3 regions of the Arthrobacter sp. A2-55 genome follow, and region 2 is predicted to be linked to each of the others. Evidence: riboswitches for the same ligand, from Rfam matches in the RefSeq annotation. Region 2 holds a riboswitch; each other region holds the start of a gene.

Evidence for each region. A riboswitch is a leader RNA that binds a small molecule or an ion and turns the genes downstream of it on or off. The one in region 2 is predicted to bind cyclic di-AMP.
Region 1: linked by a shared signal. The riboswitch ahead of LPN03_RS05680 (hypothetical protein) and the one ahead of LPN03_RS20815 (M23 family metallopeptidase) in region 2 are both predicted to bind cyclic di-AMP.
Region 3: linked by a shared signal. The riboswitch ahead of LPN03_RS17845 (M23 family metallopeptidase) and the one ahead of LPN03_RS20815 (M23 family metallopeptidase) in region 2 are both predicted to bind cyclic di-AMP.

The regions. Positions count from the first base shown of each region.
Region 1 is NZ_JAJLOZ010000013.1:20,038-30,001, reverse strand. It holds gene LPN03_RS05695 (winged helix DNA-binding domain-containing protein) at 1-553, shown strand, start outside; gene tadA (tRNA adenosine(34) deaminase TadA) at 648-1,079, opposite strand; gene upp (uracil phosphoribosyltransferase) at 1,165-1,803, shown strand; gene LPN03_RS05680 (hypothetical protein) at 1,901-2,647, opposite strand; cyclic di-AMP (ydaO/yuaA leader) riboswitch at 2,652-2,837, opposite strand; gene LPN03_RS05675 (MarR family winged helix-turn-helix transcriptional regulator) at 3,031-3,510, shown strand; gene LPN03_RS05670 (MFS transporter) at 3,516-4,772, shown strand; gene LPN03_RS05665 (winged helix-turn-helix domain-containing protein) at 5,343-6,191, shown strand; gene LPN03_RS05660 (SixA phosphatase family protein) at 6,291-6,812, shown strand; gene LPN03_RS05655 (YhgE/Pip family protein) at 6,832-8,868, opposite strand; gene LPN03_RS05650 (ABC transporter ATP-binding protein) at 8,865-9,818, opposite strand.
Region 2 is NZ_JAJLOZ010000033.1:15,374-25,337, forward strand. It holds gene LPN03_RS10790 (alpha/beta fold hydrolase) at 1-810, opposite strand, end outside; gene LPN03_RS10795 (molybdopterin molybdotransferase MoeA) at 801-2,018, opposite strand; gene LPN03_RS10800 (DUF6457 domain-containing protein) at 2,025-2,351, opposite strand; gene LPN03_RS10805 (molybdenum cofactor guanylyltransferase) at 2,381-3,178, opposite strand; gene LPN03_RS10810 (TetR/AcrR family transcriptional regulator) at 3,279-3,905, shown strand; gene LPN03_RS10815 (MDR family MFS transporter) at 4,022-5,638, shown strand; gene LPN03_RS10820 (NlpC/P60 family protein) at 5,701-6,483, opposite strand; cyclic di-AMP (ydaO/yuaA leader) riboswitch at 6,487-6,685, opposite strand; gene LPN03_RS20815 (M23 family metallopeptidase) at 6,828-7,670, opposite strand; cyclic di-AMP (ydaO/yuaA leader) riboswitch at 7,673-7,898, opposite strand; gene LPN03_RS10830 (metal-dependent transcriptional regulator) at 8,043-8,738, opposite strand; gene serC (phosphoserine transaminase) at 8,965-9,964, shown strand, end outside.
Region 3 is NZ_JAJLOZ010000081.1:7,609-17,572, forward strand. It holds gene lgt (prolipoprotein diacylglyceryl transferase) at 1-740, shown strand, start outside; gene LPN03_RS17830 (DUF3105 domain-containing protein) at 733-1,368, shown strand; gene LPN03_RS17835 (hypothetical protein) at 1,397-1,645, shown strand; gene LPN03_RS17840 (cytochrome c oxidase assembly protein) at 1,647-2,570, shown strand; gene LPN03_RS17845 (M23 family metallopeptidase) at 2,563-3,354, opposite strand; cyclic di-AMP (ydaO/yuaA leader) riboswitch at 3,360-3,528, opposite strand; gene LPN03_RS17850 (TlpA family protein disulfide reductase) at 3,646-4,299, shown strand; gene LPN03_RS17855 (cytochrome c biogenesis protein ResB) at 4,311-5,951, shown strand; gene ccsB (c-type cytochrome biogenesis protein CcsB) at 5,951-7,087, shown strand; gene LPN03_RS17865 (DUF3515 domain-containing protein) at 7,084-7,596, shown strand; gene LPN03_RS17870 (heavy metal translocating P-type ATPase) at 7,652-9,949, opposite strand.

The DNA.
Region 1 (9,964 bases), on a different contig from region 2:
CCGTGCCCTGTTGATGGAACGGTACCTGGGCTGGACCGGCGGGGCCACGCTGAAGGAAACGCAGTGGTTCACCGCATTCACCGTGGCCCAGACCAAGGCCGCGCTGGCCGGGGCGGGGGCTGTCGAGGCGGACGGGCTGTGGATGCTCCCGGCCGACGCCGACGAGCGTGAAAATTTCGTGGCGCCGAAAGATGAGCAAATCCAGCTGCTGGCCGGAAGTGATTCGCTGTTCCTGTTGCGCCGCAACGCCGCCAGCCACTTTGCCGAGGAGGACGCGGGCAGGCAGCTGGGCAGCACCCGGCTGGCATTGCAGGCAGACCTGCCCGACCACCCCATCGTGGACCGCGGCCGGATCATCGGCCTGTGGCAATACGACCCCGGCGAGGAACGCATCGCCCACTGGCTTTTCGGTGCCCCCACGAAGGCCGTCACGCAGCGGCTCAAGGAGGTTGAGGCGTTCATCCGCGAGGACCTGGGCGACTTCCGCAGCTTCAGCCTGGACTCGCCGTCGAGCCGGCAAAAGCGGATCGACGCACTGAACGCGGCGGGCTGAGCCGTGGGCCTGGGAAGCCCGGGGGCGGAAATCGAACGGGCATCCTGTGCGGCGAGAATCCAGCCGGTTCACATCGGGCCCTGAGACCCGGCCTTTAGCGGTGCCCGCCGAAAAAATCCCTCAACAGGGCCGCGCATTCTTCCTCGCGAACGCCCGGGAACACTTCCACCCAGTGGTTGAGGCGGCGTTCGCGCAGCACGTCAAACACGGAGCCCGCAGCGCCGGCCTTCTCATCCCATGCGCCAAAAACGACGCGCGGCACGCGGGCCAGCACGATGGCGCCGGCACACATGGTGCACGGCTCCAGCGTGACCACCAGCGTGCACCCGTCCAGCCGCCAGGACCCGAGCCGGGCGGCAGCTTCCCGGATGGCCACCACCTCCGCGTGCGCCGTCGGATCCCCGTGGGCTTCGCGTTCGTTGCGGCCCGCACCCAGCACTCCGCCGTCGGGCCCCAGGACGACGGCGCCAATCGGCACGTCCCCCGTCTCCGGGGCACGGCGGGCCTCCGCCAGCGCCAGGCCCATCCACCCGGCGTGCAGGGCCGTGGCGGGGGTCTCGATTGGGCTGGGTTTCGACGTGGAGGGCACGGCTCAATGGTAGCTTTTATCTATGCGCGTACTGGTTGCGGATCATCCGCTGATTGCCCACAAATTGACCGTCCTGCGGGACAAGACCACCCCGTCATCCGTTTTCCGGCAGCTGACCGAAGAGCTGGTCACCCTGCTGGCCTATGAGGCAACCCGCGAAGTGCGCGTGGAGCCGGTCAACATTGAAACTCCCGTGTCCCCGACCGTCGGTACCGGCCTGAGCAAGCCCACGCCGCTGGTGGTGCCGATCCTGCGCGCCGGGCTGGGCATGCTGGAGGGCATGACCCGACTGCTGCCCACCGCCGAAGTGGGCTTCCTGGGCATGGCCCGCAATGAGGAAACCCTTGAGGCCATCACCTACGCCGAGCGCCTGCCCGAGGACCTGACGGGACGCCAGGTGTACGTCCTGGACCCCATGCTGGCCACCGGCGGCACCTTGATTGAGGCGTTCAAGTTCCTCTTTGATCGCGGCGCCGCGGACATCACGTGCATCTGCCTGCTGGCCGCCCCCGAGGGCCTGGCGAAGCTGGAAGCCGCCCACGGGGAACGTGACAATGTCCACGTGGTGCTCGCCTCGATCGACGAGGGCCTGAACGAAAAGTCCTACATTGTCCCCGGCCTGGGCGACGCGGGGGACCGCCTGTACGGGGTTGTCGACTAACCGTTTCGGTTTTCCGGCCGTCACGCCCTCCCGAGTATGCAGCAATGGCGACTTAGGCCCAGCCTAAGTCGCCATTGCTGCATACTCACCGCGGGGTTTAGTACCAGCCGACGGCGTTGGAGTGGCCCCAGGCGCCGCACGGGCTGCCGTAGCGGCCCTCAATGTAGCCAAGGCCCCAGTTGATCTGCGTCTTGTAGTTGGTGCGGTAGTCCGCGCCCGCCACGGCCATCTTCTCCGCCGGGAGCGACTGGGCAATGCCATACGCACCGCTGGAGGCGTTTTCGGCCGACGTCAGCCAGCTGGATTCGCGGTTCCACAGCTGCGTCAGGCAGCTCATCTGGTCGGCGCCCCAGCCGTGCGCGGCCAACTGGCCGGCGGCGTACTGCTGTGCCGCGGCGGGGTCGTCCACCAGCACGGGGGCGGCGGCCTTGGTGGGGGCAGGCGCGGCAGCCTTGGTGGCCGGCGGCGTGGCCACCGGCGTGACGGCGTCGGCCGCACCACTGAGGGACTGGGAAGTGGCCTTGGCGGCCTTGGTGGAACTCACCTGGATGCGGGAAAAGTCAATGGCAACGTCTGTGGGCGCTGAGATGGCCGACGGCGCGGCGCTGGCCTGGGTGCCGCCGGAGACAAGGCTCGCGGAGGCCAAGCCGGCGGTTGCGTTGTTGGTGGCGGCCTGGGCCAGCCCTCCGCCGGCCAGCAGCGCCCCGGCCACGGCAACAATGGCCATGCGCTTGGCAGGTCCGGCGACCTTGGCGTCAGTGTGGGAGGCCTTGCGGGCTTCGCGGCGGGAGACGGGGCGAACAGGTTCGGCGCGGCGGCGGCCGTGCTGGGGTGCTGCGGACATAGGGATATAGCCTCTCTACGCCTGCGAGGTGAGCTGTCGGGAACGGACTAGAGCATCCGGCCGTGCGGCGCAGGCATGTGCTGCGCACGTCATCGGCTTAACCCCAAGGGTCTCCATGGAGGAGACCCGCAAAAATTGGGTCCCCCGTCTCTGCCGTCTGGTATGAACGGGAAATGGGCGGCGGCAGAGCTCGGCGAACCGTCCATTTGTGCCAAGGAACCGTGGATGGTTCGGCGGGCACGAAGTCCACCCTACCGAAGCAAGGCCCAAAAGTCACATTTTGGTAACGGAGTGACCATCCTGACATTTACTTAGCAATGCTAATGACCTATGCTAAGTAATAGAAAACACGAAACCAGTGACGCCAGGACTATACGCAACTTATGATTACTTCCTCAGCAACGCCCCCGGCTGCCCGCACGGCAGCTCCGCCATCCAAGCGCCAGGCAGGTGCCGGATTACTGGCTGCCGAGCTGAGGGTGGCCATCATGCGCTCCTCCCGCCGGCTCCGCGCCGAAGCAGCGTCCCGTGACATCAGCCCGGGCCAGTATTCAGTGCTCGCGGCCATCCTCCACGGCCCCCTGACGGTGGGACAACTGGCCGAGCGGGAAATGATCCAGGCTCCGTCCATGACCCGGATCGTCAACGGGCTCGAATCCGCCGGCTATGTCACCCGCGGGGAGAACCCGCTGGACAAGCGGCAGGTGCTGGTGCAAATCACCGGGGACGGCTCGGCCATCCTGCGCAAGGCCAGGTCCCGGCGCACCCAGTGGCTCGCCAAGAGGGTGGCGGCGCTGAGCCCGGAGGAACGCGAGACCCTGCGCGAAGCGGCCCGCATCCTGCAGGAGATGAGCGCCGTTTGAATTCCATGTTCAGGGCGCTGAAGGTTTTCAACTACCGCCTGTGGGTGACAGGGGCGCTGGTGTCCAACATCGGCACCTGGATGCAGCGCGTGGCACAGGACTGGCTGGTGCTGACCATCCTCACCAACAATTCCGGCACAGCCGCGGGCATCACCACTGGCCTGCAGTTCCTGCCCATCGTCTTCCTGGGGCCGTTTGCCGGGCTGCTGGGCGACCGGGTCAACAAGCGCAAGCTCCTGCTGTGCACCCAAACGGCCATGGGGCTGTGTGCCCTGCTGCTGGGTCTGCTGGTGGTCACCCACACCGTGGAGCTGTGGCATGTCTACGTCATTGCCTTCCTGCTCGGGGTGGCCAGCGCCTTTGACGCCCCGTCGCGCCAGGCGTTTGTCTCGGAGGTGGTGGGCAAGGAGGACGTGCCCAACGCCGTCGCCCTTAACAGCGCCTCCTTCAACCTGGCCCGCCTGGCCGGCCCCGGCATTGCCGGCGTGGTGATTGCCCTGTTCGGCACCGGGCCGGCATTCCTGATCAACGCGGCCAGCTTTGTGGCCGTGATCTTCTCCCTGTGGCGCATGCGCGTCTCCGAGTTGCAGCCTGTTGCCAGAGTGCCGCGCGGCAAGGGGCAGATTCGCGAGGGGTTTGCCTACATCCGCCACCGTCCGGACCTCATGATGATCATGGTGCTGGTGTTCATGGTGGGCACGTTTGGGATGAACTTCCAGATCACCAACGCGCTGATGGCCACCACCGTCTTCCACCTAGGCCCGGGCGAATACGGGCTGCTGGGCTCCGTCATGGCCATTGGCACGCTGGCCGCAGCCCTGATGGCCGCCCGGCGCAAGAACATGCGCATGCTCTACATAGTTGGCGGGGCCCTGGCCTTTGGCGGCACCGTGGCCATCGCAGCGTTCATGCCGTCCTTTGCCCTTTATGCCGTGGCACTGGTCCCGGTGGGCCTGGCGGCGCTGACCTTCATGAATGCCTGCAACACCACCGTCCAGCTCAACACGGACGCGGCCATGCGCGGGCGCGTCCTGGCCGTGTACATGGTGGTCCTGCAGGGCGGCACCCCCATCGGTGCGCCGCTGGTGGGCTGGATCGCCACCGAATTCGGCGCCCGCTGGTCCCTGGGCATCGGGGCGGTGGTGGCCATCGCCTCCGCACTGGTGGCCCTGGTCATGATGAACCGGCGGAACCATGTGCGGATCCGCGACCAATTCCGCAGCCTGCGCCCGTTCACGGTGGCGCACGCCCTCCACCGTTGAGGAGCCCGACGGCGGGGCCGCTGGGTGGGTTTCGGGTGAACTTTTGTTGCCTTAACGTCAAAGTCTGGGAAAATGGCCGGCGTTGCAAGCGGCTTGCGGAGGGCATCCTAGCCATGCTTTTTTGACGCGTGAACTTATTTCTTCATAATTGCCATGTTGCCGAATTTTGCAACGTCACAATCGCGAAATAGATCAATAAATTCAACTCACGGCGTCACGATCCGCCGATGTGAGACCAAGCGTACGTTGTTACCTTTATCACAATGGGAGCAAAAATCTCACAGAGTGGACGTTTTGGCCCTTTGTTACTTGCAAGTTCGGAATATTACGTAGGACACTGGCGAGTGTGAACACCCACTCAGTGAATTCTGCAGCCGCAGCAACTGTCCATTGCAACCCATCTGGACGGGCCCTGTGTAGTTGTCGAATGCAGGCCTAGCTCACAACCCTTACGAACTAGGCATTTTTGGCCCTGTGGCCGGCCCCTGGCGGGGCATTTGGTTCCGGTATACGGAACACATGAGGAAAGCATTCGCGCCGTAGCTTACGGCCATACACCGAGGTAGTTCAATGTCTGTAGCATCCGGATACGTCCACATTTCTGTTCGCAATGCCGCCAAGGCCGTGGCCCGCGGGGCGCAAAACCCGCTGAACCGCGGCTACCACGACGACCATGCCGTCTACGGCAACCCGGCAGCCTACCGCCGCGACGCCGATTCGGCCGCGGCCCGGCTGCGCGCCGTGCCGGCAGCCGAGACCCACCCCATGACGGCGCCCATCCCCGTGATTTCCGGCAGCGACAAGCTGCGCGGCGTGGCCCCCGACAACGTGGCGCGCGGCTTCGTGCTGTACGTGGGCGTGGACGAGGACACGGCCGCAGCGGCCGGCACCTCCCTGGCCAAGCTGGCCCAGGACATCCGCGCCTATGCCCAGGCCCTGGTGCCGCAGGCCCAAAGCTACGCGGCCGTGGCCATCGCGCCGTCGGACGCCGTCGGCTCCGCCCTCGATGTGGTCCGCTCCACTTTCGGCGACCCCACGGTGGCCAACCGCCAGCGCCAGGAAGCCGTGCGCGTCCCGGCCCCCGCCGAGCACCGGCCCTCCGGCGTGCTCATCGACCTGGCCCGCCGCGAGGTCCACCTGGACGGCGAGACGCTGAACCTCACGTTCAAGGAATTTGAGCTGCTGAACTACCTTGTGGAAAACGGCACCCGCACTGTGGGCCGCGATGAACTGCTCGAGGGCCTGTGGGGCAACGCCGACGAAGTCCCGAATGAGCGAACCATTGACGTGCACATCCGCCGCCTCCGCTCCAAGCTGGGACGCCTGGCCAACACCGTCCGCACCGTCCGCGGCGAAGGCTACCGCTTCTACGAGCACCCCGAAGTGGTTGTCTGGGCCGCCCCCGAGTACTCGATCTAGCAGCCGGCCTGGCACTTTTTTCCAAGCACGACGGCGGCCCCCTCACACAGGTGCCGGGGGCCGCCGTCGTGCTGGCCCAAGAGTCACTAAGCTTTGACCATGAGTGAACACCACCTGAAAAGACTGGTCCTGATGCGCCACGCCAAGGCGGCCTTTCCGCTTGGCGTGGAGGACCATGAGCGGCCCCTTGCCCAGCGCGGCCACCGCGAGGCGCCGCTGGCCGGCAAGTGGCTGGTGGAGAACAACGTGCTGCCGGACTTCATCCTGTGTTCCTCGGCCCTGCGCACCCGCCAGACCTGCACATGGGTGTGCCAGCAGCTGGGGGACAAGGCGCCCACGCCCAAGCTCGAGGACGGCCTCTACGCTGCGGGCGCGCTGCCCATGCTGTCGGTGGTCAACCATGTCCCGGAAACCGTCACCACCTTGATGGTCATCAGCCACATGCCGGGCATACAAAACCTGGCCCTGCGGCTGGCGTCCCGGGACTCGGACCAGGATGCCTACATGTCCCTGGCCACCGGCTACCCCACCAGCGCCTTTGCCGTGCTGGAGCACGACGGCGACTGGGCCACCCTCGATGGCCAGGATGCGCGCGTGACAAACTTTGTGGTGCCGCGCTAGGCCGCTTCGTGTACTTTTCCTACACCGCGATTTCCGGCATGAGGGTTTTCAGCGTCCACGTTTTGTGCTTCCGGACGGCGGCCCAGGCCAGCAGCCCGCCCAGCAGCGTGTACCCGATCAGGCCCAGGACGATGGGCACCAGCGGGGCCAGCTCGGCCCCGTAAATCAGGTGCCGCATGCCCTCCACCACGTGCCCCATGGGCAGCACCTGGTGCATGATGTGCAGCGGCTCCGGGGTGGTCTGCCACGGGAACGTGCCGCCGGAGGAGACCAGCTGGAGCACCAGCAGGATCAGGACCACAAATTTTCCGGGCGTGCCCATCAGCGCCACGATGCCCTGGATGAGCGCGGTGAACGCCATGGATGCCAGCACCAGCAGGCCCAGCGTCAGCCACGGATGGCTGGGGGAAAGCCCCAGGCCAAGGACCACCACCCCGTAGAGCAGCAGCGCCTGGGCCGTGGAGACGGCGGCAAACGGCAGCCACCCGCCCACGGCAATCTTCCAGGACGGCGCATTGGAGGCGAGTGCCCGCTGTGTCAGCGGGCGCATGGCCTGCACCAGCATGAACGCGCCGATCCACAGCGCCAGCACCAGGAAGAACGGGGCCAGCCCGGAACCGTAGTTGGCGGCGCGTGCCTGCGAGAGGGAATCCACCCGGATGGGGTCCGCGATGACTCCGGAGGCATTCTGCTTGTCCGCGTCGTTAGGGTCGGGGACGGAGCCGGCACCACTGCGCAGCTGGGTGGACAGTTCGCCTGCCCCCGCGGCAAGCTTCGCCGAGCCGTCCTTCAAACTCGCGGCGCCGGCGTCGAGCTTGTGCGCCCCGGCGTCGAGCTGGTTGGCACCATCCAGGGCCGCACCCTGCCCCGCGGCCAGGGTGGCTGCCCCTGAGGAGAGCTGCCCTGCACCTGTGTGCGCCTGCCCGACGGCGCCTGTGAGGGCGGGTGCCGAGGCCGCCAGCTGGCTGGCGCCGTCCGCCACGGCCTGTGAGCCGGCCGCCAGCTTCTGGATGTCCGCCGCATCTGTGGCCAGCTTCGCCTTGAGGTCCGTTACGGCCGGGCTGGAGGTGGCACCGGCCAGCTGTGCCTTGATCTGCGCGGATTGCGCCGGTGTGATGGTTCCCGCTGCCACCAGCCCGGACAGCTTGTCGTTAATGGCCGTGGCGGCTACCGAATCCAGCTGCCCGGCTGTGCCGATGGCGCCCTGGACCTTGGTGTTCAGTGCTGCATTGCCGGCAGCGACGGCGGCTGCGCCGTCGGCCAGTTTGCGGCTGTCAGCGGGGAGCGTTGCCGTTTGGTCCTGCAGCTGGCCCAGCCCCTTGTCGAGTGCGGCCGCGCCGGACAGCAGCTGGTTGCTGCCGGCCACCAGCTTGACCTGCCCCGCAGCCAGCGCGTCTGCGCCCGTCACCAGTTCGCCGGTTCCGGTTTTCAGGGTGCCCACGCCCGTGTCGAGGGTGGTGGCACCGTCGGCCAGCTGCTTCGCGCCGTCTGCCGCCTTGACCAGCTGGGCATGAATGGTGCCATAGCCGGTCAGCAGGGCATTGGCCGTCTGCTGCCCCACCTCCTTGGCCACTGATTCGTGCACCTGCGTGGTCACCTTGTCCACAATGGAGGTCAGCAGGTAGTTGTTGGCGTCGTTGGTGGTCACGCTCATCATGGCCTGCTTGGCCGCGTTGAAGTTCTCCGGCGAGGCCAGGTTCTTGGAGAAGTCCTTGGGGATGGTCAGGGCAAAGGCGTAGTCGCCGTTCTGGACGCCGGCGTTGGCCGCTTCCGGGGTGTCCACGATCTTCCAGTCAAACTTCTTGCCGTCCACCAGGTTCTTGGCCACGTCCTGGCCCACGTGCAGTTCCTTGCCGTCCTTGGTTACGGCGCCGGCATCCTGGACCACCACGGCAGCCTGCAGCTGGTCCAGGTTGGAATAGGGGTCCCAGTTTGCGTACAGGTAGACGGCGCCGTAGAGCAGCGGAACCATCACCAGGGCCACAATGGTCAGCTTCGGCAGCATTCCGCCGGTCATGCGCTTGAGCTCTGAGAGCGCCAGTCGAAAGACTGTCATTGCACGTCGCCCCCTTCTGTGTTGGTGGTGTCCGCTTCCGGTGCTTCGGCGGGTTCGGCCTGTGGTGGTTCCGGGGCGTCGGCCGGTTCGGGAGGCAAAGTCGGCTCATCCGGCTCGGCAGCCGGTGGTTTCGGGGATTCGGCAAGTTCGGCTGGTTCGGCTTGCTCGGCGGGCTGATCCGTTTCGCTCGGCTCGGCTGGTTCGGCTGCCGGTGGTTCGGGGGATTCAGCAGGTTCGGCTTGCTCGGCGGGCTCGGTCACGAGGGCCATCTCCTGCCCGGCTGCCGCCGTCGGGCCGGTCCAGTCGTCCGGGATCCTGCCCACCACCCCGATGACGATGACCTCGCGTGGCGGCAGGCCGGCGTCATGCGCGTGGCCGATCAGGCCGGCAGCCGCCTGTTCCAGGAGGGGGAGCCAGGCGCTGGCGTCAGCGGTGTGCCGGTCGGGGGAGTCCACCACCAGCAGGTCGACGTCGTGGTCGGCCAGGGCCAGTTCCAATTGGAGGTGAAGCAGCCGGTTGGGTTCGAGTTCCTCGACCCATTTGTCCAGGATGTCGCGGAAGCCGTGCTTGACCAGCCAGGCGGTGGGACGGGTGCGGTCGCGGAACTTGAAGGGGACCAGTGCCAGGTCCTCGGAGACCAGCGACCGGACGGTCAGGTGGTTCTCCGGGGCATTGACCTCGGGGGAGTCGATGATGGCGCTTCGCTTGCGCAGGGCCGCCATGGCGTGGTCGTGGCCCAGGACCACTGTCCCGCTGCTTGGTTTCATGCGCCCTGTCAGGGCCAGCGCCAGTGCGGTGCGGCGTTCCTGCCCGTCCGCCTGGACCAGCATGACTTGGGCCCGGCTCGCTTCCAGGGAGGTGGCCGGGAGCAGGGTGTGGTGGCGACCTGCGAGGTGAAGTTGCTTGGCTGACAGCACTATTTGCTCCTGGTCGGAAAAGGCGGTTGCCACAAATCTATCAGAACTGACTGGTCAGTATAAAAATGTGAGACGCAAACGACACGTGCCTGGCGGGTTCGCCGTGCTGGTGCGCCCTCCTGTGGCGACGACTGCGGGGCGAACCCGCGCGGACGGGGTGTCTTCTCGGTGCGTTCGCG
Region 2 (9,964 bases):
GGCGAAGTGGCCCAGGGACGCCTCGCCGTACTGCGACGGGTGCAGCCGGACAATCCGGGACGGGCTGTTCGGCGTATACGCCACGGCCCGCCGCATGGCTGGCAGTGTTGCGTAGGAATCGTCGGTGGGCGCCAGGGCAAGGATGGGCGCCGTGACGGCAAACTGGTGCCCGCGGAGGGCGGCACGCTGGGAAGCTGCGGCCGATGCGGTAAAGTCCTTGCGGCTGCGCGCCCAATCCAGGGCCACACCGGCGGGCAGGTCCTCCATCAGGCCCAGCCGCTTGGCCGGAAAATACCCACAAGCTGCCACGAGCGGCAGCATGAGCGCCGCGCGGGCCCAATGGCCCAGCTGGTGCCTGAAGCGGAGGTCGCGCCAGTAGGCATGTTGCGCCCCCACAGTCAGGATCCGGGACAGGGCAGCGGCATTTGCTGCCAGGCCCACGCCGTAGCCGCCGTAGCTGTGGCCCACCAGGTTCACCGGCAGCCCTTCCGCCTGCGCCATTGCCCAGCCCACCACGGCGTCGATGTCCAGCGAACCCCACTCATGCCAGCGGACCTGCTGGCCGCGCAGGGGCCCGCCGCGGGATTCCCCGATGCCCCGATAGTCAAAGGTGACGGCCGTGAAGCCGTGTTCCGCCAGGAAGGCCGCATACCGGTGGTAGTAGTTGGCCTTCACTGCGGTGGCGCAGGCCACCACCACCGTTCCCAGCCGGGCCACCCCGTCCGGCACCGCAAAGACGTGCCCGTGCACCTCCCGCCCGTCGGCGCACCTGACCGACAAGGCGGCAGGGGCCCCGGAAATCACGCCCACGGGAGGCCGAATGCCGTGAGGGTCTCCCCCATCTTCGCCCCGTGCGGCGGCACCACCATGATGCCGTCGGCTGCCGCAAGCCCGCGCATCATGGCGGAGTCCGTGAAGGCGCATGGCGAGGCGAGGCCGTAAAGCAGCCGGTACGGCATGAGGCGCGTGGGCCCGTGGTATTCCTTGACGGGCGATCCGCACACCACCTCCACCGTGGCCGGCATGGGCAGGCTGGCAAGCCTGGCGAGCAGGGGCGCGCCGATCGAAATGAGGCTGGTCATGGCCGCGAGGGGGTTCCCCGGCAGCCCCACCACAAAGCGGCCATCGGGCAGTTCCGCCAGCAGGGTGGGGTGGCCCGGGCGCATGGCGATGCCGTCAATATGGAGGGTGGCGCCCATCTGTCGCAGCGCGGGCCGCAGGAAGTCCACGCGCGAATGGCCCGTGGCACCGGTGGTGATGACAACATCGGCCGGGTCGTCGTCGAAGTCCGCCAGGGCGTCCAGCATGGAAGGCAGGCTGTCGCCTGCACGCTGAAGCCCGACGACGGAGCCCCCCAACGCTTCCACCACGCCTCCCAGCTGGGGCGAGAAGGCGTCGCGGACGTGGCCGGGGTCCGGAATTCCGCTGGAGACCACCTCGTCGCCGGTCAGGACCAGGGAGACGGCGGGACGGCCCAGGACGGACAGGAAGTCCAGCCCGCCCAGCGCGGCAAGGGCAAGATGGGCCGGATTCAGCCGCACCCCGGCCTTGACCAGGAGCTCGCCGGCCGCTGCCTCCTGGCCCGCCGGGCGGATGTGCTGGCCGTTTTTTGGCTCGCCGGGCCGGGCCGCGCCGTTGCGCACCAGGACCGGCAGGCCGTCGTCGTCCGTGGAAAGCGTCCCCGACTCGCTGCGTAGGACGGCCTTGGCACCGGCCGGAATCAGTCCGCCGGTCACCACGGGCACGGCCTGTCCCGGGGACAGGCGGCGCCCGGGCTCGGCCAGGATCCAGGGCGGGCTGCCGGCAACTGCCCAGCCGTCCATGGCGGACGACGCGTAGTGCGGCATGGCGTGGAGCGAATGTACGTCCGCGGCCAGTTTCCGCCCGGCGGCCTGAGCCAGCGGCACGTCGTGGGCCGGGAGCGGTTGTGCCACGCCATAGGCCAGCGCCCGCGCCTCCTCCCACGTGTGGGGCAGCGGGCGCGGCGCGGTGGCCGGTTCCTCGATGGGGGGCTCCACGGCCGGCTACTCCGCTGCGCGCTGCGGGGCTGCGTCCGCCGCGCCGGCCGCCGGTGATTCCGGGGCGGGGGCTTCGGCTGCGGCCAGCTGTTTGGCCAGGCCGAGGGCCGCCGCCATGGCGGCCTGGTCGGTGGCCTGGCCGGAGCCGGCGGCAAGCCCCGCGGCCAGCCCGGCCACAAAAGTGGTCAGCGGCGCGGCGGGCCGAACCACGGCGTGGGCTGCCACGCCGGCGAGGTTGAGCACTGCGTGGGTGTCGACCTTTACATCTGCGAGCTCAAAGGCGGCAAGCAGCTTGGCGAGCCAGGCCTCCAGCACGTCGTCATGGTTTTCCATGGTTCCACCTCTCCTGGCCCGGCCGCCTGTCACCGCGGCGCCGGATCTTGATCCTTGGCGGCGATTCCATGCATCCGGGCGTCTTCCCACGTGTCAATGTCCGCCGTCAACCCCGGGGGCACTGCGCATTCCTTGGTGTTCACACTAGCAAGCAGCGAGAACACTGACGCGTTGCTGAGGCGGTGTGACGCCCGCGCCGCATCCACAGCCGCGCGCAGGGGGCCCAGCGGGTATATTGCCGCGAGGGGCTGCCGCCGGCCGCCGTCCACGGCCATGACGCCGGTGCCGGGATCGTCGCCCTCCAGCCCTGCCGCCAAAAAGCGCACCAGTTCGCTTGCCTGGGGCATGTCGCACGCCAGGACCAGCACATGGCCGCCGTCTGCACCTGCCGGTGCCCGCGGCCGGGCCCCGGATGCCCCAGGGAGGGCTCCGGCCAGTTCCGCGAGCCCGGCCGCCAGCCCCGCTGCGGGCCCGGAATAGGGCGGATTCTCCCGCGCAAAAACCACCCGGCCCGCCAACGGGCCCAGCCAGGGTGCCAGCAGTTCCGCCGGCCCGACGACGGCGACGGCGGGGGCTGTGGCCCGGCCCGAGTCCTCGCACTCCGGCCCCTCGCACTCCGGCCGGGCGTCCCTGCCCGGCCCCTCGCTGTCAATGAGGGCGAGGGCAGCCTCCACGGTCCGGGCCAGCAGGGTAATGCCCCCAACTGTGAGCCCGGCCTTCGGCACCCCGCCCAGACGCCGGGACAGTCCCCCGGCGAGGATCACAGCCTGCATGGGTGCGTGCTTGCGTTCACTGCCGAAGTCCCCGTCGCGGCATCCAGTGTCCATGAAGTTCATGCTAGCCCGTCCGGAACGTTCGGCTCCGTGCCACCCGGCCATAAATGTGCACTCACCGCATATTTACAGGAACTGCATTTATACTGGTCCCATGTCCATGGAAACCCTGCGCAGCAGAAAACGCGCCGCCACGAGCCAGGCGATCCGCAGGGCCGCCGTCGAGCTGGCCCTGCAGCAGGGCTACGAAAATGTCACCGTGGACATGATCTGCGCGGCCAGCATGGTCTCCCAGCGCACCTTCTTCAACTATTTTGGTTCGAAGGAGGGCGTCTATGTCGGCGCCGAAAAGGCCATGCCCACGCCGGAACTCATCCAGGGCTTTGTTGAGGGCAAGGGCAGCAGCGTGTTTGGGGACCTTTTCAGCATGCTGGCCCAGACCATAGTCAGCACCGAGCCGGACCTTGCCCTGTTCCAGGCCCGGCACCAGTTGATCCACCAAAGCCCGGAACTGCTCAAACGGGAAAAGGCACGCATTGGCGAGGTCGAGGAAACGTTCGTGCGCTACGTCATGGACCGCTTCCATTTCCAGGGACGCACCGAAGAACAAACCCCCGACCTTGAGGACGAAGCCCGCATGGTGGTCTCCCTGGTCTCGGGCGCCATGCGCTTCGCCATGCAGAAGTGGGTGGCCGGCAATTTCACCGACACCCGTGAGGAATTGGTCCGCTCGGCCTCCAGCCTGATCCAGCGCATCACCAGCAGTGAGCACTGGCCCTAATCCGGCGCCGCAACGGCCAGTTGCTGCGCAGCGCAAGCCGCGGCAGCGCGCCGTCGTACTTGGCCGGCAATCCGCCGCCCTTCCACTTTTACCCGTTCGCGTGCAAGGAACCTTTCATGACGTCGACCACCAAAATTGCCCATCCTCCCACAACGGGCGACCGCCGCAGCATCCTGCTGGTTTTTGCCGGCCTGATGCTGACCATGTTGCTGGCATCGCTGGACCAGACCATTTTCAGCACCGCCCTGCCGACCATTGTTGGCGAGCTCAACGGCGTCAGCGAGATGCTGTGGGTCATCACCATCTACATTCTCGCTTCCACCATCATGCTGCCCATTTATGGCAAGCTGGGCGATTTGATGGGGCGCAAAGGCCTGTTCATCTCCGCGATTTCCATCTTCATCCTCGGCTCGATCGTGGGCGGTTTTGCGCAGGACATGACGTGGCTCATCATTGGCCGCGGCGTCCAGGGGCTGGGCGGCGGCGGCTTGATGCTGCTCTCGCAGGCCATCATTGCCGACGTGGTGCCGGCCCGTGAGCGCGGGCGCTACATGGGCATCATGGGCGGCGTGTTTGCACTGTCATCCGTGGCCGGGCCGCTGCTGGGCGGCTGGTTCACCGACGGAATCGGCTGGCGCTGGGGCCTGTGGATGAACATTCCGCTGGGCATCATGGCCATCATTTCCGCGGTGTTCTTCCTGCGCCTGCCCAAGCACCCCCACGGAAATGCCCGCGTGGACGTTGCCGGCATGGCCGTGCTGGGCATCACCTCCACGCTGCTGGTGCTGGTGAGCACCTGGGGCGGCACCAAGTACGACTGGGGCTCGCCACAGATCATCGGCATGGCCATTGGCACGTTGGCCGCGGGGGCGGCATTCGTGTGGATCGAACACCGGGCAGTGCACCCCATCATGTCCTTGCACCTTTTCAAGGACCGCAACTTCAACCTGACCACGGCGGCAGGCCTCATCACCGGGATCGCCATGTTCGGCACGCTGGCCTACCTGCCCACCTATTTGCAGATGGTCACGGGTGCCAACGCCACGCAAGCGGGCTTTTTGATGATCCCCATGATGGCCGGGCTGCTGGTCACTTCCATCGTCTCCGGGCAGTTTGTCAGCAAGACCGGCAGGTACAAGTGGCTGCCCGTGGCCGGCATGTTGATTGTGGCGGGTGCCCTGGTGCTGCTTTCCACGATGACCACCGCCATGCCGGTTTGGCTCATCTGCGTCTACCTGGCAGTCATGGGCATCGGGCTGGGGACCAGCATGCAGATCCTGGTGTTGATAGTCCAAAACCAGTTCCCCAATTCACAGGTGGGCATGGCCACGGCGTCCAACAACTACTTCCGCCAGGTGGGAGCCTCGCTGGGTTCCGCCGTCGTCGGCAGCTTGTTTGCCCACCGGCTGGCGCAAATCCTCACCGAGCGGATGTCCGCCGGCGGCGGCCAGCAGGGTGGCGGCATCAATTCCCTGACGCCGCAGATTGTCCGGCAACTGCCCGAGCAGGTGCGCAGCATCATCATTGGCGGCTACAACGACGCCCTGACGCCGATCTTCGCCTACATGGTGCCGCTGCTGCTGGTTGCTGCGGTGCTGTTGATGTTCGTGAAGGAGATTCCGCTGGCAACCAGCATTGACCGGCAGCCCTCACCGGAAGACGCCGGCGTTGCGGTGGTCGGCGTTGCGGTGGTCGGCGTTGCGGAGGCCGGCTCCGCAACGGTGGACGGTTAGCCTCGACACGTCAAAGGGCCCCGTCATGGTGACGGGGCCCTTTGACGTGGTTGCTGCTTGGCTTAGTGGCCGATCGCGATGAAGACCGGGCCGGAGCCGACGTTCACGGAGTACAGAACGGTTGAACCGTTGAATCCGCCGTGGACGGCCATGCCGTTGCCTACGTAAACAGCGATGTGGGCCATGCCGCCGCCACCGTTTGCGTAGTAGATGAGGTCACCGGGCTGTGCTTCGGCCTGGCCCACGGTGCGGCCCAGGGACATGTAGTCCGCCGGCCAGCCGTGGAAGTTGATGCCTGCGGCCGCCAGGGAGTTGGAGGCCAGCGCGGTGCAGTCCTGTGCAACACCCAGCTGGGCGTAAGCCGCAGCTGCAATGGTTGCCCCAATGCCGCTCTTGACAGCAGGCTTGGCGGCCGGCGCAGGAGCTTCAGTGGTTGTGATGACGGGAGCTGCGGTTGCGGGAGTTGCTGCGACTGCGGCAGCCGGGGCTGCTGCAACATCGTTGCTCTGTGCTGCCACGACGGGTGCCTGCACAGCAGGAGCCGGCGTGGAAGTGACCACAGGGCTTGCGAAGGAAATCTTTACTGTGGATGCCGCCGTTACGCCGGAGGCCAGCTCCGAGTTCAGGCTAAGCGTGGTTCCACCGTCAGATGCACGCTCCACGGTGGGGGTTGATGCGTTTGCTGCGATACCAGAAGTAAGGACAAGCCCTGAAGCTGCTGCGATTACAGCGGCCTGGCGTCCGACACCACCGACGTTGGAGCTGACGGCTTTCGAGATGACGGAGATCGGGCTGGTCTTAACAACCTCGGCGCGGTGGCGCCCAAGGGCAGTGTTTGAAGACAAGAAGGATCCTCTCCCAAAGCCTGCGAGGTAAGCTGTCGGATTCGGATGGGAGTCACCCGGCCGCATTCCCATCCACCGCTGAAGACGAATCTTCTGTGCGGATGTAGTGCGACTTCACCCCTAGGACTTCTCGTGAAAACGAAGCCCGATATTGGTTCCCCCGCCCCTGCCAGACGATTGTTACGAACGGACCATGAGCAGTGGCAGAGCTAGGCAATCCACTCATGGGCGCCCGCTTGATTCGAAGCAGGCGCGGTTACGACGGTACAACAGATTTTCGCCAATGTCACGTTCCGGTCACGGTGCGGTGTCAAAGCCGTGACCTGGCACCCCCTGTGGAGGGATTAAAGCCAGCCTTGCGGGTCAACGGTTTCGTCATCCACCAGCACCTCAAAGTGCAGGTGGCAGCCGGTGGAGTTGCCGGTGGTGCCGCTCAGCGCAATGAGGTCGCCACGCTCCACTTTTTGCCCGACTTTGACGCCGATTGAGCTGAGGTGGCTGTAGCTGGTTGAGAGGCCGTTGCCATGGTTGATGACCACCCGGTTGCCACCGCCAAACTCATGCCATTGCGCGTAGCTCACGGTGCCGCCGGCAGAAGCAAATACCTCGGTCGAGCACTGGATGGCAAAGTCCTGGCCGGTATGGAAGTCTCCTGCGGCTCCGGTCACGGGATTGATGCGGGCTCCAAACGGCGATGTCTGTACCAGGTTTTTCAGGGGTGCCGACAGCGTCCCCTTGGCTGCCTGGGGTGTCACCTTGGCGGCCTCGACCTGCAGTGTCTGCTTCAGCTGACCATCAAGGTTGAGCGAGCTGCCCACGGCCGGGGTGGCAAAGCTGATGGGCACGTCCGCGGCCGCTGTCACCAGGGATTGCACCGCCAGGGCCGGTTGGGCGTCCACGGCCGGGAGTGCGCCGCCGGCGGAGGGAAGGGCGACGGCCAGCGCCAGTCCTGTCGCGGCCAGCACAATTCCCGCTGTCTGCCCCGCGCCACTGGGGAAGCCGGGCTTTCGGCCGGCACGGACCCTGTAACGGGATCCGGAGCGGGCCGGGTGGCCGTGCGCAGTTTGCGGCTTGGCCCTGCCCCGCTCTGCGGCGAGCGCTTCCCGGCGGCTGGCCGGGACGCCCTCGGGCACACAGGTGGCCTGCACAACCACGCGACGGCGGCCGTGCTGAATTGCCTCTGACACTCAATACCTCTCTATAAAGGCACCTGCGAGGTTAGCTGTCGGATTCGGATCTGAGTGCAGCTTGTTGATCCGGCCCGCGCCCGGCACATTGGCATCCCGTTGCAGTCCTGGCGGAGTGCGTGGATGGGATTTAAGTGCGTGGCCTGCGGGCTTCACCCCAAGGCGGACTGTTGGGTCCGCCGCTTGTGGTTCCCCCGTCCTTGCCTGAATTGCTTGCAAACCATCTTTTGAAGGCAAGGCTCGGTGTCAAAAGTTGGTAACGCTTTGGTTACAGCGCCGTTGGCTACTATACGGTAAATCTGGCCGCCGTGATAATTCCGTTATCTCCTGGGCGGCTGGCGCCGGGGCCATGGAGGGCGCCTTCAGGGCTAGTCAGCTCATGGAAACAAAAACATGTGAGGCAACTTCGGGAGGCAGTTCCAAGGCGCCTTCGATGCCTGGGACGCGAACCGAGATGTATTCGCCCACCTGGGCCAGCGAAATCTGCGCGCCGGGGCGCAGGCCGCCCTCGTCCAGCTGGCCAAGAAGCTCCGGTTCCACCTGAATGCGCTCCGAGAGCCGGTGGATGGTGACGGACTGGTCCGGGGAGTAGGTGCCCATGGCCTCCACCAGGGTCACCAGCCCGGCAGAGAACTCCGGCGCCACTTCCCCGCCCAGTTCCTCCAGGCCCGGGATGGGGTTGCCGTAGGGCGATTCCTCAGGCTTGCCCAGCAGGTCATACAGCCGCTGCTCCACGCGTTCACTCATGACGTGCTCCCACCGGCAGGCCTCCTCATGCACGTAGGCCCAGTCCAGGCCAATGACGTCGGAAAGCAAGCGTTCGGCCAGGCGGTGCTTGCGCATCACGCGGGTGGCCTTGTCCCGACCGGCGGGGGTGAGCTCGAGGTGCCGGTCCCCGGAAACTATCACCAGGCCGTCACGCTCCATGCGCCCGATGGTCTGGGACACGGTGGGACCGGAATGGTGCAGGCGCTCTGCAATGCGGGCCCGCAGGGCAACGATGTTCTCTTCTTCCAGCTCCAGAATGGTTCGCAAATACATTTCCGTCGTGTCAATCAAATCTGTCACGTCAGATTCCTCCTAATGTTGAGCGAGATTCCGGGCAGGGGCCTGACTCCCTACGTTATCGTGCTTAATACAAGGGATGAAAACGGTCCTTTGTTCCCGGCCGGCACCCACAGCCCGATTGTTTCGGCATGCGGCCCGCATTTCGGGATGGGCGCCATTTTGCGGCAGAATTGGCACCAGGCCCTTGGCGCCTTTACTTCCATCGCTTAAATTTTGGAGCAAACACGTGAGCGAATCCACGCCCCTCACCATCCCTGCCAATCTTCGCCCGGCCGACGGCCGCTTCGGTGCCGGCCCGTCCAAAGTCCGTCCCGAGCAGGTGGCTGCTCTGTCCGCCGCCGGTGCCTCCCTGCTGGGGACCTCCCACCGCCAGGCTCCCGTGAAGAACCTCGTGGGCGAGGTCCGCAGCGGCCTCAAGGAATTCTTCGGGGCACCGGACGGCTACGAGGTCATCCTGGGCGTGGGCGGCTCCACCGCTTTCTGGGACGTGGCCTCCTTCGGCCTGGTTGAGAAGAAGGCCCAGCACCTCTCGTTTGGCGAGTTCGGTTCAAAGTTTGCCTCTGCCACCAACAAGGCACCCTTCCTGGATGCCTCCTCCATCATCACCTCCGCCCCGGGGACACGCCCCGAGCCGGCAGCCGAGGCCGGCGTGGATGTTTACGCCTGGCCCCAGAACGAGACGTCCACCGGCGTCGCCGCCCCCGTCAAGCGCGTTGCAGGGGCCGACGGCGGCGCTCTGGTCGTGGTCGACGCCACCTCGGCGGCTGGCGGGCTGGCCGTGGACATCACCGAGGCGGACGTGTACTACTTCGCGCCGCAGAAGAACTTTGCCTCCGACGGCGGCCTGTGGCTGGGCCTTTTCTCCCCGGCCGCGTTGGAACGTGCCGCCCGCATTGGCGCCACGGACCGTTGGGTGCCGGACTTCCTGAACCTGAACACGGCCATTGACAACTCCCTCAAGAACCAGACGTACAACACGCCCGCGCTGTCCACGCTCGTCACGCTAAACGAGCAGGTCAAGTGGCTCAACGGCAACGGCGGGCTCGACTTCGCCGCCAAGCGAACGGCGGACTCCGCAGGGCGCCTGTATTCCTGGGCCGAGGCCTCCAGCGTGGCCACCCCGTTTGTGGCCCGGGCCGAGGACCGCTCCAATGTCATCGTCACGATCGACTTCGATGACTCCGTCGACGCGGCCGCCGTTGCCAAGGTGCTGCGCGCCAACGGGA
Region 3 (9,964 bases), on a different contig from region 2:
ACATTGCCATGTGGGCGGTACCCTTCGGTATCGTCGGCGGCCGCCTCTACCATGTCATCACGGACCCGGAACTGTATTTCCTGCCCGGGAAGAACCCGTGGAATGCGCTGAAGATCTGGGACGGCGGGCTCGGCATTTGGGGCGCCATCGCCCTGGGCCTGCTCGGCGCCTACATTGGCTGCCGCCGCCACCGGGTCCCGTTCACGGCCCTGATTGACGCCGCGGCGCCGGGCCTGCTGATTGCCCAGGGCCTGGGGCGGTGGGGGAACTGGTTCAACAACGAACTTTACGGCGACCCCACCACGGTGCCGTGGAAGCTGGCGATCCATCAGATGGACTTCAGCACCGGCCGCGCCCATCTGGACAGCGCCGGCGCCCCTGTCATCCTGGGCTACTTCCAGCCAACGTTCCTGTACGAATCCCTGTGGTGCCTGGCGGCAGCGGGCGTGCTGCTTTACCTGGACAAACGGTTCCGGCTCGGTGCCGGGTCCGTCTTCGCCCTCTACGTCGTCCTCTATACCGCGGGCCGGTTCGTGTTCGAGCTGCTGCGCTCCGACTACGCCAACACCATCCTGGGGCTGAGGGTGAACACCTGGGTCGCCGGCCTGCTGCTGCTCGCCGGACTTGTGGCCTTTCTGGCGCTTCGCAACAGGAACCGCTCCTCCGCCGGACCAGCATCCAACGCCGATACACCCGACAACACTGTCAACCCGTCGACCCCCAGGGACCACCATGTCTAATGCCAAGGACCGCCAGGCCGAACGCCAGGCGAGGATCGATGCCGTGTTCGCCGTGCACCGGGTGAAACAGCGGCGAAGGAACCTTTTTGTCTACGGAGGCTTCGGCCTGCTTGCCGTCGCCATGATCACCGTCGTGACGTTCGTGGTCACCGGGTCCATCCAGAACCGCAATACGACGGCTGAAGCGGCCAGGGCCCCCATCGCCGGGGTGCAGGCATACCCGGACCTCACCCGCAACCACGTCCCAACCCCGGTCGGCTACCCGCAGCAGCCAGGGGTTGGCGGGGACCATGCTGCGACCTGGACGAACTGCGGCATCTACTCGGCACCGGTGAACGAGGGGCGGGCGGTGCATTCCCTTGAGCACGGGGCCGTGTGGATCAGCTACAAGCCGGACCTTTCCCTGCCAGAGGTGGGGACCCTGACAGCCCTGGCCAAGGGCAAGCCCTATGTCCTGCTCAGCCCCAACCCGGGCCAGGCTGCCGCCGTGACCGCATCCGCCTGGGGCACCCAGCTGGAGGTTCCCAGCGCCGGGGATTCCCGGCTGCCCGTGTTCATCAAGGCCTACGCCATGGGCCCGCAAACACCCGAACCCGGGGCGCCCTGCTCCGGCGGCACCAACGGCTAAACAATCCCCCCTCATGAAAGGACAACACATGAAACAGAATCTCCCCGGCGACGACGCAGCAAAAAACTGGCGCCACCACCGGCGCCTGATCAGGATCGGCCAGGCCGTCATGGTCCTGGGCGGCCTGGTCGGCCTCTCGCATTGGTTCGCCCACGTCGCCGTGCCTGGCGGCCCGCCCGGCATCCAGGACCTTCTCATCGGCTACCCCACCGCGGGGCTGGTGCTGATCGCCGGGGCCGTCCTGGCCGGGCGCACCAGCCCCAAAAAGAAAAGCTGACATGCCGCCCTGGGACGTGCTGGCCACGTCCTGGACCCTGAACCGGACTGCTGCGTGCCTCCTGCTCCCCGCGGCGGTGCTCTATGCCCGGGGCCTGGCCGGTGCCCGCCGGAGGGGCCTGCGGTGGCCGGTGTGGCGGGCGTCGTCGTTCTATGCGTTGGGGCTGGGCAGCTTCGCGGTGCTCAGCTTCGGCTTCCCCGGCGTGTACAGCCATGACCTGCGCTGGGTGTTTACGGTGAAGGTCACCGGCTACCTGTTCGTGGTCCCCCTGCTGGTGGGGCTGGACAGGCCGCTCACCCTGGCCCGGGCAACCCTGGGCACCGCCGGCCTGGTCCGGTTGGAGGCGTTCCTGGACAGCAGGGTGATGCGGCTGCTGGGCAACACGATCGTCGCCGCACTGCTGGGCCTGACCCTGTTTACGCTCTTTTTGACGCCTCTGTTTTATCCCCTGCGCACCAGCCCCGTCGTCGATGTGGTGCTGACGATGGTGGTGCCCCTGGTGGGCTCGCTGATGACCGTGCCGATCATTAAGGAAAGGGACCGGGAGGCGGTGAATGCGCTGGTCGTGGTGGAGTTCATCTACGTGTTCATCGAACTCGTCGCCGACGCGGTCCCCGGGATCATGATGCGCATGGTCCCGCGGGTCTTTGACGGCGCCACCGCGGGGCTGCTGGGGCATCCGGGCTGGATGCCGGGGCCGTTGCGGGACCAGCAGCTGGCCGGGGACCTGCTGTGGTTCGTGGCGGAAATCGTGGACTTGCCCCTGCTGATGTTGATGTTCGTCCGCTTCGCGCACAGCGACCGGCGGGAGGCTCGCGCCTTCGACGGGCTCAGTGAGGACCAGTTCGCCGAACTCGCCAGTGAACACCTGGCCAACCGGCGGGACTACTGCGCCCGGCCGGGGAACGGGGGGACCGTTAGATGAAGGGGGCAGGGTCGACAGTCTGGTCGTTGACCATGACCTCAAAGTGCAGGTGGCAGCCGGTGGAGTTCCCGGTCGAGCCGACACCTGCAATTTGCCTGCCCGCGCCGACCTGCTGGCCGACGCTGACGCCGATGCTTTCCAGATGGTTGTATGTGGTTTTGAGGCCGGCCCCGTGGTCGACGACGATGCGGTTTCCGCCCCCGTACGGGCTCCAGCCCGCCTCGACCACTGTTCCCGCCCCGGCGGCGAACACGGCAGTGCCGCACGCGCCGGCGAAGTCGATCCCGGTGTGCAGTTCCCCACTGGCCCCGGTTAGCGGGTTGGTGCGGTATCCGAAGGGCGAGGTGACGGTCAGTGCAGCCAAGGGCGGGCGCAGGCCCGGGGATGCCTGCGCCGCAGGGGGTTGCGCAGGGGCGGCAGGCTCCAGTGTCTCTCGTGGAGCTGGTGGAGTCGGCTCCGGGAGGGGTGCCTTTTGTGCCGCGGCCGGGTGCACCTCGGGTGCCGGGGCCGCAGTGGGTGCGGTTTTGCTGCGGACCACGGGCCTGGCAAAGGACACCACGACGTCCTTGTCCGCCGTCACCGCCGCTTGCGCGGAGGGTGCGGCCGAACTGGCGGTCACCGCCGAGGCCAGGTGGCCGGTGTCGGCGTGGGCGGCCGGAAGGGCCGTCAGGGCGATGAACCCTGCCGCCGCAACCATCCCCAGCTGGTGGCGCCGCCGGGGCCGTTCGGGCGCCACCACGGGATCGGCCGCCCAGTGGCGGCCGTGCTGGCGGTGGGCAGGCATCAGGGGGGTCCTCTCGACGCCGGCGAAGTTAGCTGTCGGATTCGGGCGAGGGGCCTGCCCGGCCCGCCCAACATCCAGGCGCAGTGGCGCTGGCATGGTGGACGTGCTTCACCCCGAGGTGCACCAGGGCACCGGTGGTGGTTCCTCCGCCCCCGTCGGGAAGCTGAACGGTCGCGGGCCGCCGACGGGGTTTGGCGAAGCGGCCCGCAAACATACCCATTGGGGGTATGTGTTTAGTCAAGGCTAACCCATGAAACTCAAAAGTTACAATTCCGTTACCTAAGGATTCCCATGTCACATCCCACACCCCGGCGGGCCCCCCTGCCAGCACTACCCGCGGTCGCCGGCACCCCGTCGCGGCGCCGTTTCCTTCGGCTGTCGGCCCTCTCCGGCGCCGCGGCCGTCGCCTTGTCGGGGTGCGCGGCGAACGATTCCCTGGCTCAACAGGCCAATGCGGGGGACAACAAGAACTTCATTGCCGGGGACGGCTCGGTGGCCCAGTACGCCAAGAATGAGCGCAAGGACCCGGTCGTCCTGACGGGCAAGTTGTTCGACGGCACGGCCGTGACCTCCGCGGCCTGGAAGGGGCAGGTGGTGGTGCTGAACTTTTGGTATGCGGCCTGCTCCCCGTGCCGGCTGGAGGCGCCCCGGCTGGAGGCCCTGTACCGGGAATTTAAGGCGGCCGGTGTTCTGTTTTACGGGGTCAACCTCCGGGACCGGGAACCGGAAGCCGCCGCGTTTGAACGGACCTTTGGGGTCACCTACCCCAGCATGGAGGACTCCGGCGGCGCGGTGCTGCTGGCCATGACCAAGTACGTTCCCCCGCAGGCGGTTCCCACCACGCTGGTGCTGGATGCGACGGGCAGGGTTGCCTCCCGCATCCTGGGCCTGGCCGACCAGGGCACCCTCAAGGCCCTGATTTCTGACGCCCTGGCAGGGAAGTAGCCATGACAACCATGAAAGAGACTGCCACGGGCGCACCGAACCTTCCGGACGGGGAACCGGTCCTGCCCCGTCTGGGTGCCCGAGGGATGCTGCGGTGGGCGTGGCGGCAGCTGACCAGCATGCGCAACGCCCTGTTGCTGCTGCTGTTGCTGGCCGTCGCCGCCGTGCCCGGGTCCCTGTTCCCCCAACGGCCTGTCAACCCCTCCGTCGTCACCCAATACCTCAAGGACCACCCCGACTACGGGCCATGGCTGGACAAGTTCCAGTTCTTCAACGTCTACGCCTCCGTGTGGTTTTCCGCGATCTACCTGCTGCTGTTCATTTCCCTGGTCGGCTGTGTGGTGCCCCGTGCCCGGGCGCATTGGAAGGCCATGCGCTCGGCCCCGCCCCGCACCCCCAAGCGCCTGTCCCGGCTGCCCGAATACGGGACCCTGGAACTGCCGGCATCAGCCGGGATCAGTGCCGGCCAGGCCGTGCAGGACGCGGCACGCCTGCTGCGCCGGCGCCGCTACCGGGTCCATCTCTACGATGCCGGAGGGGACCGCCCTTCCGTGGCGGGAGAGCGCGGGATGGTCCGGGAGGCGGGAAACCTGCTCTTCCATCTCTCCCTGGTCGGGGTCCTGGTCTGCGTCGCGCTCGGGGGCCTGTTCGGCTACCGGGGCCAGAAAATCCTGGTCGAGGGCGATACCTTCGTCAACACCCTCGTCGGCTACGACCAGTTTGCCCCCGGAGCCAGTTTCGACCCCGCCCGGCTGGACCCGTTCGCCATCACCTTGAACAAATTCTCGGTGACGTTCGACCGTTCCTCCAAGGCCCACTACGGCCAGCCCATCGACTTCACCGCCGCCGTGACGGTCACAGACAAGCCCGGTGCGGCCCCGGTGAAGAAGATCCTGAAGGTCAACGACCCCATCACCATCGGCGGGGCCAGCTTCTACCTGGTCGGCAACGGCTACGCCCCCGTGGTGACGATCAAGGACGGCACCGGGAAGACCGCGTTCAGCGGCCCGGTGGTCTCCATCCCCAGCGACGGCGCCTACACCTCCCTGCTGGTCATCAAGGCCCCCGACGCCCGGCCCTCCCAGCTGGGATTCGTCGGCTTCTTCCTCCCCACCGCCCTGGTCAACGAGCAGGGGATTTCCTATGCCAGCGACCCGGATCCGTTGAACCCGCGGCTGAACCTGAACTCCTACTACGGGGACCTGGGCCTGAACGCCGGGGTGCCCCGCAACGTCTACACCCTGGACACGAAGAACCTGACCCCGCTGAACAACCGAAACCTCAAGGCCGGGGGGATCGTGCTGGCACCGGGGCAACGCTACACGCTGCCCGAGGGCAAGGGGTCCATCAGCTTCGACGGGATCAAACGCTACGTCGGCATCGACGTCCGCCACGACCCCGGCCAAATCGGGGTGCTGGTCTTCTCCCTCGCCGCCCTCGCGGGCCTGATCGCCTCCCTCTTCATTGGCCGCCACCGGGCCTGGGTCCGGACGGGAACCCACCCGGACGGGCGGACCATGGTCGAATACGGGCTCCTGGCCCGCGGGGAGAACCACCGCCTCGCCGTCGAGGCGGACGCCCTCGGCACACTCCTGCACCGGCACTGGCTTGGTGCCGGCGAAACCACCACCACTTCCCCCAAGGACCTCTAATGCCAACCATCAATGAAACCTTCGCCCTCTACAGTGAGCGGTTCATGCTCCTGGCCGGGATCGCCTACGTGGCCGCGCTCATCGCCTTCGCCTGGGACCTGGTCACCAACAGCAAAACCGCCCGCACCGTCCAGCACCAGGCCCTGTACGCCGCCCCCGCAGCCCAACAGGCTACCGGGGACAGGGTCCCGGCCCGAGCCGGCGCCGCGGGCCACGGCAGGCCGGAACCCGGGGGCCCGGAGACGGCGCTCGGTGAACCAGACGGGGCGCTGGAGGGTCCGGAGGGGCGGGCCGAGCGGCCCACCAACCGCCCTTCCGGTTCCGCCCCGGGCCTGGTGGCCGATGATTCCATGCGCTACGGGCTGGCCGGCCCCCGCAAGCCCGCCCGGATCGGGGTGGCCCTGACCGTGCTGGCCGCGGCCATCCATGCCGCCGCCGTGCTCTTCCGCGGGCTGGCCGCCGGACGGGTCCCGTGGGGGAACATGTACGAATTCTGCACCACCGGCGCCCTCGTCGTCGCCGTCGTCTTCCTCCTCGTGCTCACCCGCAAGGACCTGCGCTTCGTGGGCACCTTCGTCATCGGGCTGGTGCTGGTGATGCTCACCGCCGCCTCCGTGGCCTTCTGGACCCCGGCCGGGCACCTGGTCCCGGCCCTGCAAAGCTACTGGCTGGTCATCCACGTCTCCATCGCCGTGGTCTCCTCGGCCCTGTTCACCCTCACCTTTGCCCTCTCCGTCCTCCAGCTGCTCCAGTCGCGGCGGGAGGCCGCCCTGGCGGGCGGGCGGGCGGACAGGGTCGCGTTCCTGCGCCTGGTGCCCTCCGCCCTTGGCCTGGAAAACCTGGCCTACCGGATCAACGCCATCGCCTTCATCGGCTGGACGCTGACGCTGATGTTCGGTGCCATCTGGGCGGAGAAGGCGTGGGGCCGGTTCTGGGGCTGGGACACCAAGGAGGTCTGGACGTTTGTGATCTGGGTGGTCTACGCCGGCTACCTGCACGCCCGGGCCACCAAGGGCTGGACCGGCACCCGCGCCGCCTGGCTCTCCATCGTGGGCTACCTGTGCGTGGTGTTCAACTTCGCCATCGTCAATGTCTTCTTCTCCGGCCTGCATTCCTACGCGGGGGTCGGTAGTTGATCCTGCCGGCCCGCTCCTCCGCGCCCCGATTCGGTGCCCGGCGTCTGCGCCCGGCGGCCGTGCTGGCCCTGGCCGCCGTCGCGGCCACGGGCTGTTCGCCGGTGCTGGAGGTCAAGGCCGCCCCGGCCGCCGGGAACCCGGGCTGCGCCACCGTCCTCTCCCACCTCCCTTCCAGCTTGGCGGGGCTGCCACGGCGCGCAACGACGGGTACGTCCACCTCTGCCTGGGGGACTCCGTCCGGGGTCGTGCTGCGCTGCGGGGTTGCCATCCCCGGCCCCACCACCCTGCCCTGCGGGACCGTCAACGAGGTCGATTGGATTGTCAGCGAATCCGGGGACACCAGGACAATGACCACCTACGGCCGCACCCCGGCCATCGAGGTCCTCATGAAAGTTGATGACACCCAGGCCGGTGCCGTCCCGGCGCAGCTGGGCCCAGCCGTCGCGCTGATCCCGGCGGCCCGCCGGTGCATCGGTGCCGCCGACGTGCCACCCCCGCCAACGCGCTGATGAAGCCCCGGACCCTCCGCAGTGAACGGGAGCCAGGCATCAGCATGGATGGCGGCTATCGTCCGAAGCGGCGCAGCCGGAGGGAATTGGTCACCACCAGGACGGAGCTGGCGGCCATCGCAGCCCCAGCGATCATCGGATTCAACAGGCCCAGGGCGGCGACCGGGATGCCGATCGCGTTGTAGAAGAACGCCCAGAACAGGTTGGTCTTGATGATGGCGAGCGTTTTGCGCGAGAGCTCGATGGCAGTGGCCACCTGGCCCAGGTCGCTGCCCATCACCGTCAGGTCCGCGGCCTCGATGGCCACGTCCGTGCCGGAGCCCATGGCGACCCCGAGGTCGGCCTGGGCCAGGGCGGCGGCGTCATTGACACCGTCGCCGGCCATCGCCACCGTGGCGCCCGCGGCCTGGAGGCCCTTGACGGCGTCGACCTTGCCCGCCGGCAGCACGTCGGCGAAGACGTCCTCCGCGGCGATCCCGACGGCGTCCGCGACCTGGGCGGCGACCGCGGCGTTGTCGCCGGTGAGCAGGATGGGGCGCAGCCCGAGCGCCTTGAACCGGGCGACGGCCCGGACAGAGCCGTCCTTGATGGTGTCCTCGAGGCTGATGATGCCCGCCACGGCGCCGTCCACGGCAACCCAGACGGCCGTCGCCCCGGATTGCTGCTCCCGGCGCAGTGCCTCGTGGTGGGCATCGGTGGGGTGGATGCCGTTCTCGGCCAGCCAGCCTGCCCGGCCGGCCACCACCCTGTGCCCGTCAACGGTGCCGCGGACGCCGCCGCCGGGGGCGGAGTCGAAGTCCGTGACGGGGGCGGTGCCGGGGCCTGCCGCGGCCGCGGCGGCGATGGCGTGGGCGATGGGGTGTTCGCTGGCGGCTTCGACGGATCCGGCCAGGCGCAGCATCCCAGAGCCGTCCAGGCTTCCGAGGGCGAGAGTGCGGGCGACGGCGAGCTTTCCGCTGGTGATGGTGCCCGTCTTGTCCAGCAGGATCGTGTCGACCGTGCGGGTGTCTTCCAGGACCTGGGGGCCCTTGATGAGGATGCCCAGCTGGGCACCACGGCCGGTGCCCGTCAGCAGGCCGACCGGGGTTGCCAGCCCGAGCGCGCAGGGGCAGGCGATGACCAGCACGGCGACGGCTGCCGTGAAGGCGCCCTGCACGTCACCGGCAATCAGCAGCCACAGGATGAACGTGAGCACGGCCAGGCCGAGGACGATGGGGACGAACACGGCGCTGATCCGGTCTGCCAGCCGGGCGATCGGCGCCTTGCCTGATTGTGCCTGGCTGACCAGGCGCCCCATCTGTGCCAGGGTTGTTTCGGCCCCGACCCGGGTTGCCTTCACCAGCAGCCGCCCGGAGGTGTTGACAGTTGCCCCGGTGACGGTGTCGTCCACGTCCACGTCCACCGGCAGGGATTCCCCGGTAATCAGGGAGGCGTCAATGGCGGAGCGGCCCTCGACGACGAAACCGTCGGTGGCGATCTTCTCCCCGGGCCGGACCACAAACACGTCCCCGGCCACGAGCTGCTCGGCGGGGATCTTGACCTCGGCCCCGTCACGGAGCACCGTGGCATCCTTCGCCCCCAAGTCAAGCAGGGCCTTCAGCGCATCGCCGGCCTTCGCCCTGGCCCTGGCTTCCAGGTAGCGGCCCAGCAGCAGGAACGTGGTCAGGACGGCGGCGACCTCAAAATACAGTTCCGCGTGGCCGCCCATCCCGGGGTGGGCGGTCATGGCCGGGTCGGCGGCGAGCATGGCTGCCGAGTACAGGTACGCCGCGACGATCCCCAAGGACACCAGGGTGTCCATGGTGGAGGCGAGGTGGCGGGCATTGACGGCCGCGGCCCGGTGGAATGGCCAGGCGGACCAGGTCACCACCGGCAGGGCCAGGACGCCCACCACCCAGCCCCAGTTGGGGAACTGCAGCGCCGGAACCATCGAAAAAAGCACGACAGGGACGCTGAAGATGGCGGCCGCCACCAGCCGGGGGCCCAACCCGGCGGGCTTCCCGCCGTGGTTCATGTGGACATGTCCGGTCCCCGCAGCGGCCACATCAGGGCCGTGAACGTCGGATGCGTGGATGCCGTCCGCGCCAGCCCCCGGGCCGCGGACCTCCGGGGCCGTTTTGAGGCGGGCTGTGTACCCGGTGGCGTTGACGGTGTCGACGATTTGCTGGTCGGTGATGCCCTCGGGGACGGTGACCTGGGCGGATTCCAGCGGCAGGTTCACCGCGGCCTGGACGCCGTCGAGCTTGCCAAGCTTGCGTTCCACCCGGCTAACGCAGGAGGCGCAGGTCATGCCCTCGATGTCGAGTTCGATCACCCGGGTCAGCGGCTGGTGCAGCAGTTCTTCGGTACTCATCAAGGGGCCCTTTTC